Regions from separate parts of the Lysinibacillus sp. C5.1 genome, predicted to be linked through region 2. Evidence: riboswitches for the same ligand, from Rfam matches in the RefSeq annotation. Region 2 holds a riboswitch; the other holds the start of a gene.
The links. Region 2 has a riboswitch for S-adenosylmethionine ahead of metA (homoserine O-acetyltransferase MetA). Riboswitches for the same ligand answer to the same signal wherever they lie in the genome.
Positions count from the first base shown of each region.

Region 1: another riboswitch for S-adenosylmethionine. It lies ahead of I5435_RS20415 (bifunctional homocysteine S-methyltransferase/methylenetetrahydrofolate reductase); the one in region 2 lies ahead of metA (homoserine O-acetyltransferase MetA).

Region 1 covers NZ_CP066226.1:4,153,330-4,161,405, reverse strand. Annotated here, with positions in the region: gene I5435_RS20435 (YdcF family protein) at 1-144, shown strand, start outside; gene I5435_RS20430 (SEL1-like repeat protein) at 218-1,504, shown strand; gene I5435_RS20425 (globin-coupled sensor protein) at 2,182-3,471, shown strand; gene hemG (protoporphyrinogen oxidase) at 3,627-5,021, shown strand; SAM riboswitch class I at 5,141-5,240, shown strand; gene I5435_RS20415 (bifunctional homocysteine S-methyltransferase/methylenetetrahydrofolate reductase) at 5,330-7,177, shown strand; gene metH (methionine synthase) at 7,170-8,076, shown strand, end outside.
Region 2 covers NZ_CP066226.1:2,485,003-2,493,078, reverse strand. Annotated here, with positions in the region: gene I5435_RS12015 (class I adenylate-forming enzyme family protein) at 1-1,070, shown strand, start outside; gene I5435_RS12010 (YhdT family protein) at 1,316-1,579, shown strand; gene panF (sodium/pantothenate symporter) at 1,579-3,024, shown strand; gene I5435_RS12000 (nucleotide excision repair endonuclease) at 3,120-3,491, opposite strand; SAM riboswitch class I at 3,735-3,844, shown strand; gene metA (homoserine O-acetyltransferase MetA) at 3,945-4,880, shown strand; gene I5435_RS11990 (GerAB/ArcD/ProY family transporter) at 4,958-6,115, opposite strand; gene I5435_RS11985 (hypothetical protein) at 6,144-6,374, opposite strand; gene I5435_RS11980 (Ger(x)C family spore germination protein) at 6,381-7,577, opposite strand; gene I5435_RS11975 (spore germination protein) at 7,606-8,076, opposite strand, start outside.

The sequences.
Region 1 (8,076 bases), 1.7 Mb from region 2:
GGCTCTAAAACAGCTTTATATTATATACCTAACGCTTTTACTCGTGAATTTATCGGTTTGTTAGAAATGTATAAATGGGGACATATAACGCTCTTTTTCGTCATTACGTTATTTGTAGGACTAATGTTAAGAGCATATGTGTAACCATTCTTGAACTGCCTTCCATATAATAATAGCAAGGCAGTTTTTTTACATAGTGTGCAAGGGGGGAAATGAAATGTACGGGCAATTTTTAGCAAAGCAAAATAAGGAGCGAACGGAGTCCTTACAACAATCAACAAATATACAGAATACATGGTTTGCACAAAACCTCACTTTACTCATATTGGATGAAGTACAACTGACAACCTTGCAAAAGATGCTCTATCAAGTTATTCAGGGATTGCTAAGAAAAAAACAACAGCGACACTTACAAATAGTACATCCTGAGCAAACACAAACAGTGCAAGACAATGTACTAACGCTGTTAGCGGAATATGATGATGTATTGCGTGAGGCAATCCCACTCCCGATATATATTTTAATATGGCAAATTACTTCCTTAGAGAAGTTAGCGTATACAACGGAGGTTGTTGATGATGTCCTCGATATCCTGGAATGGTATTTTACACATCAGGACGAAACAGTTGCTGTTTTTGAAGAAGAAGATTTAGACCATGAAGAAATCATCGATTTATACAAAGCTGCGATTGAAGAACAAGATGCAGATGCCCAATTTGAACTTGGAGAATATTATAGTGCAAATGAGGATACATTTTTCCAACCGAAAAAGTCGATTAAGTGGTTTGAATTAGCGGCAAAACAAGATAATGCGAATGCCCAATATGCTCTTGGTAACTATTATTTTGAAGGAATTGGTGTAGAAGAGAGTTATGATCGTGCTTTTAAGTTATACGAAGCTGCAGCGCAACAAGGGCATGCAGATGCGGCAAATAATTTAGCGGATATGTATTTGAATGGTGAGAGTGTACCAGAAAATATGTCACTTGCTAAACATTGGTTCGAGATTGCTGCCGCACAAGGGGTGGCAGAGGCAATGTTTACATTAGGTCTTATGCATGAACAAGGGTTAGGTGTTGCAATAGATGAAGAGAAAGCATTTGCCTTTTATAAAAATTCGGCTGAGGCAGGCTATGTTGAAGCGCAATACAGACTAGGTGGGATTTATTTAGAAGGTCACTTAGGGCAAGCGCGGGATATAAATCGTGGTTTATATTGGTTTGAAAGAGCGGCTGAACAATATCATGTAGATGCATTTTATGATTTGGGCTTTATTTGGAGCAAGGGTTTAACGGGGATTCGTAATATTGAAAAAGGTATTCATTGGTTCAAGCAAGCCTCACTCCAAGGAGACCCTGAAGCAAAATTGCAGCTTGGTCATATTTATAACAAAGGTGAGGGAATACCACGTAATATTAAAGAAGCGAAAAAATGGTATGGGCTTGCGGCAGAAGCAGGTATAGAAGAAGCAACCGTTTTACTAGAAGAATTAGAAGAACTTTAAATTTGAAATTTTATGATATTGAAATTTACCCGTAACGGTTAGCTGTGAACTAGGCGTTGCGGTTTTTTATTGTGGTGGATGAGCAAATAGTGATCATACATCTATACATAGAAAAATGATATGAGAGAGAATTCGTTTTTACAGGAGTAGACTGTTAATAGAATGGTTATTTTATGCTATTTATTAACAAAATTTACAATGGTTAATTATATTCATTTTTAAATAAAAAAACAGGATAAAGGACTCTTAATAAATGGCCGAAGGGGAGATATTGAAATTACAGATACTTAATATTACATGTAGTGTTGCAGAGGGAATACGTAAATTCTAATAAATACTGTAGAAATAGCTACTGAAAAAAATTATGATAGCGTTTTATTGCAATTTAACAGTTGAAAACCATTTAGTTTACTTTTAAACTGTATGCTACTTAATGGTAAAATATAGGATATAATAAATTGACAATTATATTAAAAATGTATAATGTATATGAGTGATTTTAATAATGAAAAATAATGAATTACTGCTTATTATGATGTTATTTTGTTATATTATTTTCTTGTAAATTTATTAATGGTTGTGGTATCTTTTCATAGATTTGTCAATATATTTGGGTAAACGGAAATGGGATTTTTGCTCAGCTTTTCAAAAGAACACGTAATGAAAGAGGGAAAAGTGTGATTTTTCAAAAACAGAAAAAGGCAATGACGTTAGATTTACAGCAATACTCGGTGACAATGGATGTTCCGAACTCTCGAACACTGGTTAAGCAAATTGAAATGCTAAATTTGACAAAAGAAGATTTACAATATTTAAAAGCTTTTAAACCATTTGTTGAGGACAACATAAATCACATCGTTGACCGGTTTTATGAAATGATTGGAACTGAGCATAGTTTAGTAGATATTATTAATAAACATAGTTCTGTGGATAAATTGAAGGTCACATTGCGTCGTCATATTATTGAAATGTTTAACGGTACAATTGATGAGGAATTTTATAAAAGACGAGTAAATATCGCAAAAGTGCATGTACATATCGGACTGAGAACACAATGGTATATTTGTGCTTTCCAAGATTTAACCATGTCATTTATTGATTTAGTTGAAGAACATGTAGTGCATCCGAAAGACCAATTGAATACAATACGAGCAATTTCTAAAATTTCTAATTTCGAGCAGCAACTTGTATTAGAAGCGTTCGAAAGTACAATTGAGCAACTGAAGGAAAACGTTGAACGTGAGAAAGAAGCAGTTGAGAAAAAAATTGTGGAATCGTCAGAAGGATTAGCGACCATTTCACAAGAAACAAATGCCTCCTTCCATCTATTAAATAATCAATCACATGAAATTAAGCAATTGGCAAAAAAATCGCTTCAGGTGAGTACGTTAGCAGAAAGTCAAGCAATAGAAGGTCGCGAATGCTTACAACATCAATCTCAAAATATGTGTAATATTATTCAGTCAGTGGATGATATTACGGATAATATTAAACAATTAACGGATATGTCGAAAGAAATGGAAGCGATTATGAATGTTGTAACGAACATTGCCAACCAAACAAATCTGCTTGCTTTAAATGCAGCTATTGAAGCAGCCCGCGCTGGAGAGGCGGGGAAAGGCTTTAGTGTTGTGGCAGAGGAAGTACGTAAATTGTCTAGTCAGACGAAAGAATCTGTTACATCCGTTGCAAAATTATTAGAAAAAACGACAGAGCGAACGTCTAAACTGGCATATTCGCTTAGTAATATTCAGGCAGAGGTTGCTTCAGGTGAGGAGAACATGGCTCAAACTGAAGGACAGTTTAATAAAATTTTAGATGCAATGACAGAAGCTAAGTGTCAAAATGACCTTATGGAAAAAGAGGTTCAGGCCGTAGCTCAGGTCCTTCATGAGCTTGGGCTAGCATTTAATGAAGTAACAAATTCAGCTGACAAATTAGCAAATGTCGCACAAAACTTAAACTAGGTGAACTTTCGGTGTCAGGCACTCAAACAATTTCGAATTGTTTGAGTGCCTGACACTTTATAGTGTTGCTAAATTTGTAATGGGTTGAACGTTATTGTTTGTGAAAAAAGTTTATACTAATAAGGAGAGAAATAACGAATTAGGGGCGATACTTTATGAAAACAATAGTTGTATTAGGTGGCGGCATTACTGGTTTATGTACGATGCATTATTTACAACGCCAAGTATTGCAAAAAAACATAGATGTCAAACTAGTGCTTGTTGAGAAAAATCCCTACTTAGGTGGTAAGTTACATTCCGCTTATGAGCAAGGATTCATTATGGAAACGGGTGCTGACTCGATTGTGGCTCGTCATAAAGGGGTCATGGAGCTGGTGCAGGAGCTTAATTTCGAACGGGAGCTAGTGTACAACGAAACAGGGGTATCTTATATCTATACAAATGACGAATTACATGCGATCCCTGCTGATTCAACATTCGGTATTCCAATGAGTTTAGCGTCTCTTGAAGCGAGTACACTAGTATCAGAAGCAGGTAAACAACAGGCATTACAAGATTTAACAATGCCGAATAAAGGCTTTACTAAGGACAGCTCAATCGGTGAGTTTTTAACATATTACTTAGGGGAAGAACTTGTACAAAATCAAATTGCACCAGTATTAGCTGGGGTATATTCGGGTGACCTCCATCAACTGTCGATAGCATCTACCTTACCGTACATAATCGACTATAAAAATGAGTACGGTAGTATTATTAAAGGTTTTGAGGCAAATCGCGAACAATTTGTAAAAGCTTCCAACAAAAAGTTTATTTCGTTTAAACAGGGCTTATCATCACTTATCCATCGTCTTGAAGAAACGTTAACAAATGTAGAAATTATTAAAGGCGTAGCGACAACCAATGTAAAAAAACAGGAAGAACATTATACAATTACATTAGCAGATGGAAGCATGTTTGAGGCTGAGCACATAGTATTAGCACTGCCAAATGAAGCCGTACAAAGCTTATTACAGGACCCATCTTTGGATCGCTATTTTAAAGAATTTACTACAGCCTCTGCCATCACCATTTACTTGGGCTTTGATGTACCGGACGCAGTGTTACCGGCAGATGGGACAGGCTTTATTGTGTCACATAACTCGAATGTACAATGCAATGCCGCAACATGGACAAGCCGAAAATGGAAACATACATCTGCTAATAGCAAATTGCTCGTGCGCCTCTTTTATAAGAGCATTAACCCTGCGTATGAAACATTACGTATGATGACAGATGAAGAATTGACAGCTGTAGCATTAGAAGATGTAAAGAAAAGTTTAGGCATTGATGAAAAACCAATGGTTGTAAATGTAGCCAAGTGGATCGATCAAATGCCAAAATACGATTTGGCACATCATGAGGCGTTGAAAGGCTTAACAGCGGAGCTTGCAGAACGGTATCCCAACTTATCGATAGCAGGTTGCTCATATTTCGGCGTAGGTATTGGTGCTTGTATTCAAAATGGTAAAAAAATAGGCGAAGCGCTTGCGGAAAAACTAGTATCACGGTGAAGTTAAAGCTAAAATAATATTTTTTTCGTGAGAAATCTTCTTTGTTAAGTGAAATAGTCTTGACTCTATCGCCTGTAAACGATATGATTCTTTTAATTATTTGAAAAATTCATACTATATTCTTATCAAGAGAAGCCGAGGGACTGGCCCTATGAAGCTTCAGCAACCAACTTATGTCAGGTGCTAAATCCAGAAGACCTTATTGGTCGAAGATGAGAAGGAACAACAATTGCGATTCGTTAAAGCCTTCTTTTTGTAAAAGAAGGCTTTTTATATTTTGGATACAAGGAAAGAGAGGGCTACGATTTATGGGATTGCTAGAAAAGTTAAAAACACATGTGCTTACTGCGGATGGAGCCATTGGTACAGTATTATATGGTTACGGCTTAGAGTACTGTCATGAGGAAATGAATGTACAAAGACCGGAGTTAATTGAAAAAATTCATAGAGAATATATAGCCGCTGGTGCAGATGTCATTCAGACCAATACTTACGGTGCAAATGCGATTAAATTAGCACGTTACGGCTTAGAATCACGAGTGCAACAATTTAATGAAGCGGCAATCACGATTGCAAAACGAGCGGCAGCTGATGGCGGGCAATTTGTTTTAGGGACAATTGGTGGCATCCGTGGCATTCGTAAAAGTGATGCTACATTAGAGGAAATATTATTGACTGTTGAAGAACAAGCAAATGTGTTACTTGCAGGCAATCCTGATGGTCTTTTACTTGAAACGTATTATGATTTTGAAGAGTTAAGTGCAACGTTAAAAATGTTACGCAGCAAAACAGAGCTACCAATTATTGCACAAGTATCCATGCATGAGCCGGGTGTGTTGCAAAATGGAATGACGTTAAATCAAGCATTACATGAGTTACAAGCTCTTGGTGCAGATGTAGTAGGCGTCAATTGTCGTTTAGGTCCCCATCATACAATTCAAGCATTTGAAGGTGTGGAGCTTCCTGATAAAGCATTTATGTCAGCATATCCAAATGCGTCACTACTAGATTTAGAGGATGGGCGTGTCGTTTATGAGTCAGAAGCTGATTATTTTGGCCGAGCGGCAGTTGCATTGCGTGACCAAGGTGTTCGTTTAATCGGTGGATGTTGTGGTACGACACCTAAGCATATAGCAGCTGCGAAGAAATATTTAGAAGAGTTAACGCCGGTTGAAGCAAAGTATACGAAACCTGAAAAAGTAGAGATTGTGCGGGAAGCGGAACCTGCGACATATGAACCGCTACATGAAAAGGTGAAGCGCGAACGTTCGGTTATCGTAGAGTTAGACACTCCAAGACATCTAGAAATTGACGGTTTTATTCAAGGGGCAAAAAAATTATATGAAGCAGGTGCAGATGTCGTGATGATGGCTGATAATTCGCTTGCGTCTCCCCGCATTAGTAATGTCGCTATGGGTGCGTTATTAAAGGAGACACATGGTGTACGACCGTTGACGCATATTACGTGCCGTGACCGTAACTTAATTGGTCTACAATCCCATTTAATGGGCTTAAATGCACTTGGCATTCATGATATTTTAGCGGTTACTGGAGATCCAACAAAGGTAGGAGACTTCCCAGGTGCCACAAGTGTTTATGATGTTTCATCCATGGAGCTTATTCAATTAATTAAACAGTTGAATGAGGGGATATCATTTTCCGGTAAGCCACTTCGTAAGAAAGCAAACTTTTCTGTTGCGGCAGCATTTAACCCCAATGTTCGTGTATTAGATCGTGCAGTAGCACGCTTAGAGAAAAAGATTGAACATGGTGCGGATTATTTTATTTCTCAACCTGTTTATACAAAAGAAAAAATTGTGGAAATTTATGAAGCAACAAAGCATTTAGACGCCCCAATCTATATTGGTATTATGCCAGTAACGAGCTATAAGAGCGCCGAGTTTTTACATCATGAAGTACCAGGGATTAAATTATCAGACGATGCACTATCACGTATGAAGGCGTGTGGTGAAGATAAAGAACGTTCAACATTAGAAGGGATTGCAATTGCCAAAGAGTTAGTAGAAGTAGCGGCAGAATATTTTAATGGTATTTATTTAATTACACCGTTTTTACGTTATGATATGACGCTTGAATTAATGAAATTTATCGGACAATTGGATGAACAGAAAAAAGGAGTAAGTATAGATGGCTAAGCACTTGATTGAAGAGCAACTAGAGAAACGAATTTTAATTCTGGATGGCGCAATGGGTACAATGCTTCAAAATGAAAACTTATCAGCAGAAGATTTTGGTGGTGAGGAGCTTGATGGATGTAACGAGAATCTTGTATTAACTAGACCCGATGTGCTTGAAAAGGTTCATCGAAAATATTTAGAAGCTGGTGCGGATATCATTTGCACAAATACGTTTGGCGGTACACCTCTCGTATTAAATGAATATAATCTTGGGGCTAAGGCGGAAGAGATTAATAAACGTGCTGTGGAAATTGCACGCAAAGTAGTGGATGAATTTTCTACTTCAGAATGGCCACGTTTCGTTGCCGGAGCGATGGGCCCAACGACGAAAACGTTATCAGTCACTGGCGGTATTACCTTTGATGAACTAGAAGAAAACTTTTATGTACAGGCAAAGGCTCTAATTGAAGCAGGTTCAGATGTACTGCTACTTGAAACGAGTCAAGATATGCTCAATGTAAAAGCGGGGACACTAGGGGTGTCACGTGCGTTTAAAGAGACGGGCAAAGAATTACCGGTGATGATATCCGGCACGATTGAACCGATGGGTACAACATTAGCAGGGCAAACAATTGATGCTTTTTACATATCAATCGAACATATTAAGCCGCTTTCAGTCGGTTTAAACTGTGCAACTGGTCCAGAATTTATGACCGACCATATTCGTTCACTAGCAGAGCTTTCTACTGGCTATATTAGCTGTTATCCGAATGCAGGTTTACCGGATGAGGAAGGTTGCTATCATGAATCACCCGAATCCCTATCACAAAAATTAAAAGGTTTTGCGGAAAAAGGCTGGCTGAATATTGTCGGTGGTTGTTGTGGGACAACACCAGCCCATATTGCAGCAATTAGAG
Region 2 (8,076 bases):
CGAGCTCAATAGAGCTGGATTTAAATGAACCTTGGCTAATGATTTATACAGGTGGCACAACTGGCAAAGCAAAGGGGGTAGTGTTGTCTTTCAATTCTGTAAATTGGAATGCAATTAATACAATTATTAGTTGGGGTTTATGTGAAGACGATTGTACGTTAAACTATATGCCCATGTTTCATACGGGTGGGCTTAACGCACTATCCATTCCATTGTTAATGGCGGGTGGGACGGTTGTTATCGGTGATAAGTTTGAAGCGGAAACAGCACTCAAAGCAATTAATTTCTATAAGACAACGATTTCGCTTTTTGTCCCAACGATGTATCAAGCCATGATAACGACAAACTATTTTCACAAAAGTAGTTTTCCCACTGTAAAAGTGTTTTTATCTGGCGGCGCACCGTGCCCTCTGCCGATATATGATGCGTTTTTTAAAAAGGGACTTTTTTTTAAAGAAGGTTATGGCTTAACAGAGGCTGGACCGAACAATTTTTATATCTCACGTGAAGAGGCTTATGTCAAAAAGGGGGCAGTGGGTAAAAGTATGCAATTTAATGAGGCGAAAATTATCAATCAAGCGGGTGAAAGCTGCGCTGCCCATGAAGTAGGCGAACTGTTCGTTAGAGGCAAGCATATGTTTCGATTTTATTGGAATAATCAGCAGGAAACCGACAATACGATACGAGATGGCTGGTTAAGGACTGGTGATTTAGCGACAATGGATGAAGAAGGGTATTTTTATATCGTCGGTCGTAGGAAAGACATGATTATTAGTGGTGGGGAGAACGTCTATCCGCAAGAAGTGGAGCAATGCATACTTCGTCATCAGCTCGTAAAAGAAGCGGCAGTCATTGGAGCACCAGATAATTATTGGGGCGAAATTGTCACAGCATTTATTGTCTGCCATCATAAGTCAGATACGTTAGTAGACGAAGTAGAAAACCTGTGTCGAAGCTATTTAGGTCACTATAAAATCCCGAAAAAAATTATTATGATTGATGAATTACCAAAAACGATTGTTGGGAAAATTGATAAAAAAGCACTTCAATTGCAATTAAAAAGCTCTTGAAGATAGGTAAGATGGGTGAAATCGCCACGAAAGACGCCGACACCGCCAATAAGTGGGGGAAAATCGCCACAAAAATCACAACAATCGTCCGAAAAGGCAGAAAGCGTATTCGGATTGGAGCCTTGTAAGATACCCATTTGATAGGGATTGTTCGCTAACTTTTGCTTTTTTTATCTACTTTTCTCACAATGCTTCCCATTAGTCCTACATCACAGTAAAATAGAGTAGGTTAGGGGGATTCTATTTTGAAAGATCAACGCTTTAAAATTGCGCATCGTGAGGCGCTTATTGGCATTGGGCTTGTATTTGTCAACTTTGCGATTTGGTACGGCTTTGCCTATGGTCTAGGTTCGGGGGATCCAACAGCGTATTCGTATGTATTGGGTTTCCCAGCTTGGTTTTTCTATAGTTGCATCGCTGGAACAGGTTTTATGATTGTATTAATCTGGCTCGTCTTAAAGCTCTTTTTTAAAGAGGTACCATTTGATGACGGGGAGGTGGATGAATAATGCATTGGCAAGTTATTTTTCCGCTTCTTGTTTTTTTAATTATTATTTTTGGGATTGGCATATGGGCGAATAAGCATGTTCGTTCATCGAATTCATTTTTACAGGAATATTTTCTTGGCGGTCGTGAAATGGGCGGCTTTATCCTAGCAATGACGATGATTGCCACGTATGGTAGTGCAAGCAGCTTTATCGGTGGACCGGGTGTTGCTTATAATAAAGGGCTTGGATGGGTCTTGTTAGCGATGGCTCAACTGCCAGCAGGCTATTTTGTACTGATGATACTAGGCAAGAAATTTGCCATTATTGCTCGCCGCTATCAAGCGATTACATTAATTGATTTTTTACGTGAACGCTACAAAAGCCATGTCATCGTTATATTGTCAGCGATTAGTATTATTGTCTTTTTATTTTCTGCGATGATGGCACAATGGGTCGGGGGCGCGCGCTTAATTGAATCATTAACAGGTCTTGACTATACAGCAGCACTCTTTATTTTTGCTGTTTCAGTATTAATTTATGTGATTATCGGAGGATTCCGTGCTGTAGCGTTAACGGATACGGTTCAAGGTTCCATTATGGTGATTGGTACTGTAATTTTACTGATTGGGACAATCGTTGCCGGTGGTGGCATCGATCAAATTATGACGTCCCTTGTTGCGGAAAATCCAAACCTAGTGTCACCATTTGGTGCTGAAGGGGAACTGACACCATTGTACGTCTCAACATTTTGGATTTTAATCGGCATTGGTGTGGTAGGGCTTCCTCAAATAGCAGTCCGCGCCATGAGCTATAAAGATTCCAAAAGCATGCATTTAGCGATTATTATTGGCACAATTGCTATTGGGACAATTATGTTCGGGATGCACTTGATTGGTGTATTAGCCCGTCCAGTAATTCCTGGCATTGAAATTGGTGATAAGGTAATGCCGTTGCTTACGTTAAAAGTGTTGCCGCCGTTTTTAGCGGGCATTGTGTTAGCAGCACCGATGGCAGCGACGATGTCTACCGTGAATGCGTTGCTGATGCTAGTTAGTTCAACAGTGGTAAAGGATATTTATTTGAACTATATCAAGCCCACTGCCAATGATCGAGAAATCAAGCGTGCTAGCTTCGTGGTAACAACGGTGATTGGTTTGGCAGTCGTTGTATTTGCGTTAAATCCGCCAGATTTACTTGTTTGGCTCAATTTATTTGCATTTGGTGGCTTAGAGGCTGTCTTTATTTGGTCAGTTGTCCTAGGGTTGTATTGGAAAAAAGCCAATAAATACGGGGCGATTGCGTCCATGATTACGGGCATGACGTTATATATTATGATTGATCGCTTTTATCCGACGATTTTTGGTATGCATACGGTGACCATCCCGATAGTAGCTTCATTGATTATCTTTGTTATCGTCAGTTGGCTAACAGCTCATAAATTTAAAGATGAAAAACTATTTATCTAATGATGAAAACCTCGAGTGACAACGCTTGGGGTTTTTCTTTTTGCCACTATAGAATAGAAAAACCGTTAGCATCATGTATGCTAACGGCTTGAATCTTAATAAAATACTTTATCTAGATTATATTTTGCACGGAATGTGTTAATCGCATATGTTTCGTAAATTTCACGTTCCATTGGATCATCAATTTCATACACTTCGATTTTGAAAATTTCATCACGGTATTTTTTCATTGGTGATACATTATCTTCAAAATGCTTTTTAATACGTTGGCGAATTTTACGTGCTTTCCCTACAAATAATAGCTCATTTTTTTCATTATAAAATAAGAAAATGCCACCTTTTTCGCGAGTGATTTTATGGAAATCAATAAATCCGTGGAAAGGCGTAATTTCTACATCCCCTGGTTTTAATACTTGCTCACGTTGACGAATTACTAAGTCTGGTTTTGGGAGTTCAATTTTAATCAAAATATTCACGTTCCTCTCTGTTACTAAAGGTATATGTTAACATAATACCTCTATGATTGCCATTACGATTTATTGGTTCCATTAATTTTCGTGTATGCCTATTAGAATTGGGACTGGCTGTCAAAAATATAACTTGATAGTAGTGTTTAACAATTCATAAGCTTCCATTCATTTAAATACAAAATATTCTATGTATTATTGAAATTCTTAATTGTTCATGATACAATTCTTTTTAATTGAATAATCTTATCAAGAGAAGCTGAGGGATTTGGCCCTATGACGCTTCAGCAACCTCTAACATTGTTAGAAAGGTGCTAATTCCACCAAAGGATTTTTCCTTTGAGAGATAAGAGTGAACGTGATAATTATCCTTCTCATTCTTGCTCTTATGGAATGAGGGGGATTTTTTAATTTACATAGAGAGAAAAAAATGAAAGAAAAGGGGACAACAATATGCCAATTAATATTCCGAAAAACTTACCAGCTGGAGAACATTTACGTGAGGAAAAAATATTCGTCATGGAAGAAGATCGTGCCAAAACACAACAAATTCGTCCGTTAAATATTTTAATATTTAATTTAATGCCGGAAAAAGAGAAAACAGAATTACAATTACTTCGATTGCTTGGAAATACGCCATTACAAGTCAATATAACATTTTTAAATACGGCAACACACGAGTCTAAAAATGTTAGTAAATCGCATTTACAACTCTTTTATTCAACATTTAATGAGATACGCCATCGTCGCTTTGACGGGATGATTATTACGGGTGCACCAGTGGAAAAAATGGCATTTGAAGAAGTGAATTATTGGGAAGAAATCTCAGAGATAATGGATTGGTCTGCTAAGAATGTCACATCTGTCTTGCATATCTGTTGGGGTGCACAGGCTGCCTTATATCATCACTATGGCATCGGAAAATTTGAATTACCAGAAAAGTGTTCGGGTGTATATTCACATGTGATTACGGATTTAACGGTCGATTTAGTAAGAGGATTTAGTGATTTATTTACAGCACCACATTCGCGGTATACTTCTGTTTCAATCGAAGAAGTACGCAATCATCCGAAATTACGTTTACTATCGTATTCAGAAGATGCAGGCGTTTTTATTGTCCAATCAAAAGATAATAAAAATATTATGATTACTGGGCACTTAGAATACGATGCGACAACACTAGCCGATGAATATAGTCGCGATGTGGCAAAAGGAATCGACATTGCAGTGCCTGTTAACTATTTCCCGAATGATGACCCAGCTAAAGAACCTATTAATACATGGCGAGCACATACCCATTTATTATTCTCCAATTGGCTAAACTACTATGTTTATCAAGAAACGCCGTATGAATGGGATTTTGTTGATGAAATTGAATACCATATCTAATTTGTCGCTTTCCATTTGCTTTTGTGAAGATTTAAAAAATCCAATTTCTCAATCGAAATACTGAGAAATTGGATTTTTTATGGTGTTTCACTTGAGTTCAATGTACTTTGGTCAGTTTGTTGATTTGAACAATCACCAGCTGTTTTGCTTTTTATCTTTCGCATTTTTGCAATGACAAGTAATAATAAGGCTAACAAGACAGTGAATAAGCCTGAATATAGCGGCCAAATTTTTTGATTATAATTATTAGAATGCACAATATTCGGATGAACAATTTGAGACAACGCAATCATGCACATTCCTAATGGCAAAATCAATGGTCGTGGATCTTTAATATTTAGGATTTGTGCTATACCTATTACAGAAGCATAAAAATAGAGAAAAGTTCGAATATAGATGGAGATAATCCACATGACAGCCATAACAATTTCAACACGTTGAAAGAAATTGCCTATAGAAATCCGTTGAGCCAGTGCATAGCTAGGAAATGACTCAATGGAAGTATTCGTTGGACCAATTACGAGTGTTGAGAGGGCGATAATGATAATTAATACAATTCCTCCGCAGAGCGTGCCGAAATAAAATCCTTTTTGTGCTGCTTTCGGTATATTAACAGCAGAAGGGAAAATCATAAGTAACATAACGAGCGGGAATGAAAAAATACTCATAAATTTAAGAATACCGGTTATTAAAGATGTTGTCTTTGTTTCAAAAATAGGTTGGATATTTTCAATATTAATTTGAGGCGAAATACAAACAAGAAATACAATAAATATAAATAGAAATATAGGAAATAGGATTTCTGCTGACCGTGCAAACACTTCAATGCCTAGAAACGATGCAAAAACAAGAATAATGGTAAATAATACAGCAAAGGACAAAGTAGGTGTCTCGGGCATTACTTCTGTTTGCATAAAGATGCCAATAAAATATAACAATTCACTAGCTGAAAAAAATGCGAGAGTGATAAACCCTAGAGAGGTCAAAGTTCCAAAAAATTTACCTAAAATTTTTCCATTTGCTTCGACAAACGTAAGGTGCGGTGTTTGAGTTCCAAGGCTTGTATACAATTTTACAATTAAAGAGCTTAATAAGACGCCAATAGTTGCGCCAATCCATGCATCTTGATGAAGCTGCTTTGTAATGCTCGCTGGCACAATTAATATGGCCGTCCCGATAGAATGGAGAAGGGTAATGATTGTAAATTGTCTGGCACTAAGTAATTGTTTTTCCATTAGTCACTACCCTTTCTAGTCATTCTTATTAAAAAAATGATAATAACATTTTCCTAATAGGTGTAAAAATAAATGTAATAAAATCTAATGGGCTAGGGATATTTATTTTTAAACCAATGGCGATATTTAAAATGGCGCCTATAAACAATAAAATAGAAAAGGCGAATATTGTTTTTTTTTCGCCTTTTTTCAACAATGGGGGAATCATAATATAAGCAATCATCAACGAAACAAGTATGACGATCATGCTAATGAACATCGTGAGTTACTCCTTTGAATTGTACAATAATGAGTTTTGGATTGTTCCTAATCCTTGAGTTGTGACCTGTACATCGATCGTAACAGGTACAGTTGGATAAAGTGTTGACCATTCTTTATGAATCTTTTCCCACTTTTTCGGATCGCTGCGATGGAGTGCCTCGCTAAAACCTAATAAATCGAGCTTATAATTTTTCTGAATAATAGCTAAAGTTTTTTCTGTATGTGCTTTTATCTTTTCTGCTGTCTTTTTGTCGATCTGTTGAATGGTGTGGTTTTGGGTTAAATTAATGGCACAATTCACTTCACCAATATTTTGCGTAACATCAATTTTTATCGTGATGTGCGGCGTACCATTTTTGAAAGTCCCTTTAATTTTGGAGGACGAACTCGTAATTTCAGTGGATAACTCTCCACCTTTAGGGCACGCGAGAACTTCTACTGTACTTTTAATTTTGTTATTCAAGTAATTAAAATAAATACTGTCATCTTCTGATAATAACCCGACTAATTTATCCTCTTTAAACATAGCGATACCCGCATATTTTAAAATAACAGGTGTTTTAATTCTTTCTACATTGGTTTGGTCAATCCCTAATTGCAAATCTCCTTGTATCTCAACTGCTGATAAAACGGCACTTTTTTCTTTACCACTAAGGGTGTTGAGCAATTCATCTGTGCGAACAGATAAGGTTGAGCCCCATGATTTTTCCGACACCTTGATCGAATTTAATAATTTATTGGCGGGCATTTTTTCAATGGGTGTTAAGACATTCAGCACTTCTTTTGCCGCTGTTTTATGAGATACTACAAGATCAAAGTCGTTTCTAAATTCATGATCTCTTGCAATAAAATCTAGTGGTTCGTTTAAGCCTGCCTCTGCTAATTCTTCACCTATTACGACAATTTGCAAATGAGCAAAATAAGGTTTCCGAGGTGTTAACGTTGTCATTCTTCTAATGGCCTCAAACACACTTTTTCCTTTAGCATGGTAGGTAACAACGGGTGCGCGTCCACTGGATGGTTGCTTTGAAGAAATTTGACTCGGATCTACTACTTGAATGGAAACTTCAAAATCCTCATCGACCTTATCGATACCTAGTGCCACGACGATTGCTAATTCGTTTAATTCTCGCTTACTCCAGCAACCACTCAATAATAAAGTGAGGATTAAGAATAACAAAATCATCTTTCTGTTTGACATGATGGATTCCTCATTTGCACTTTAATGTTTAGTTCTTTTTTTCGTGATATTGTTGTTCTCGAACATTATTTTTTTGACTAACCAGTCGGGGTCTTGTCAATAACTTTCTGCGTGGGAACAAGACCATCGCATCTTTTTGGTCTTTTACAATTAATGGCCCGAATGGACTCATATATGGAACACCAAAAGATCTTAAACTACATAAATGAAGGATAATCATCATAATGCCGAACATCACCCCAAATAAACCAAAAATCGCAGCTAATATCATAAGAGGGAAGCGTAGGACACGAATCGTATTTGATAAGCTGTAAGAAGGAAACAGGAAACTACAAATGGCTGTTAATGCCACGATAATGACCATCACCGCGGATACTACGCCAGCTTCCACGGCAGCTTGTCCTATTACTAACGTACCGACAATGGATACGGCTGGACCAATCGTTCTTGGCATCCGTAGACCTGCCTCTCGCAATATTTCAAAGGCAACTTCCATAAT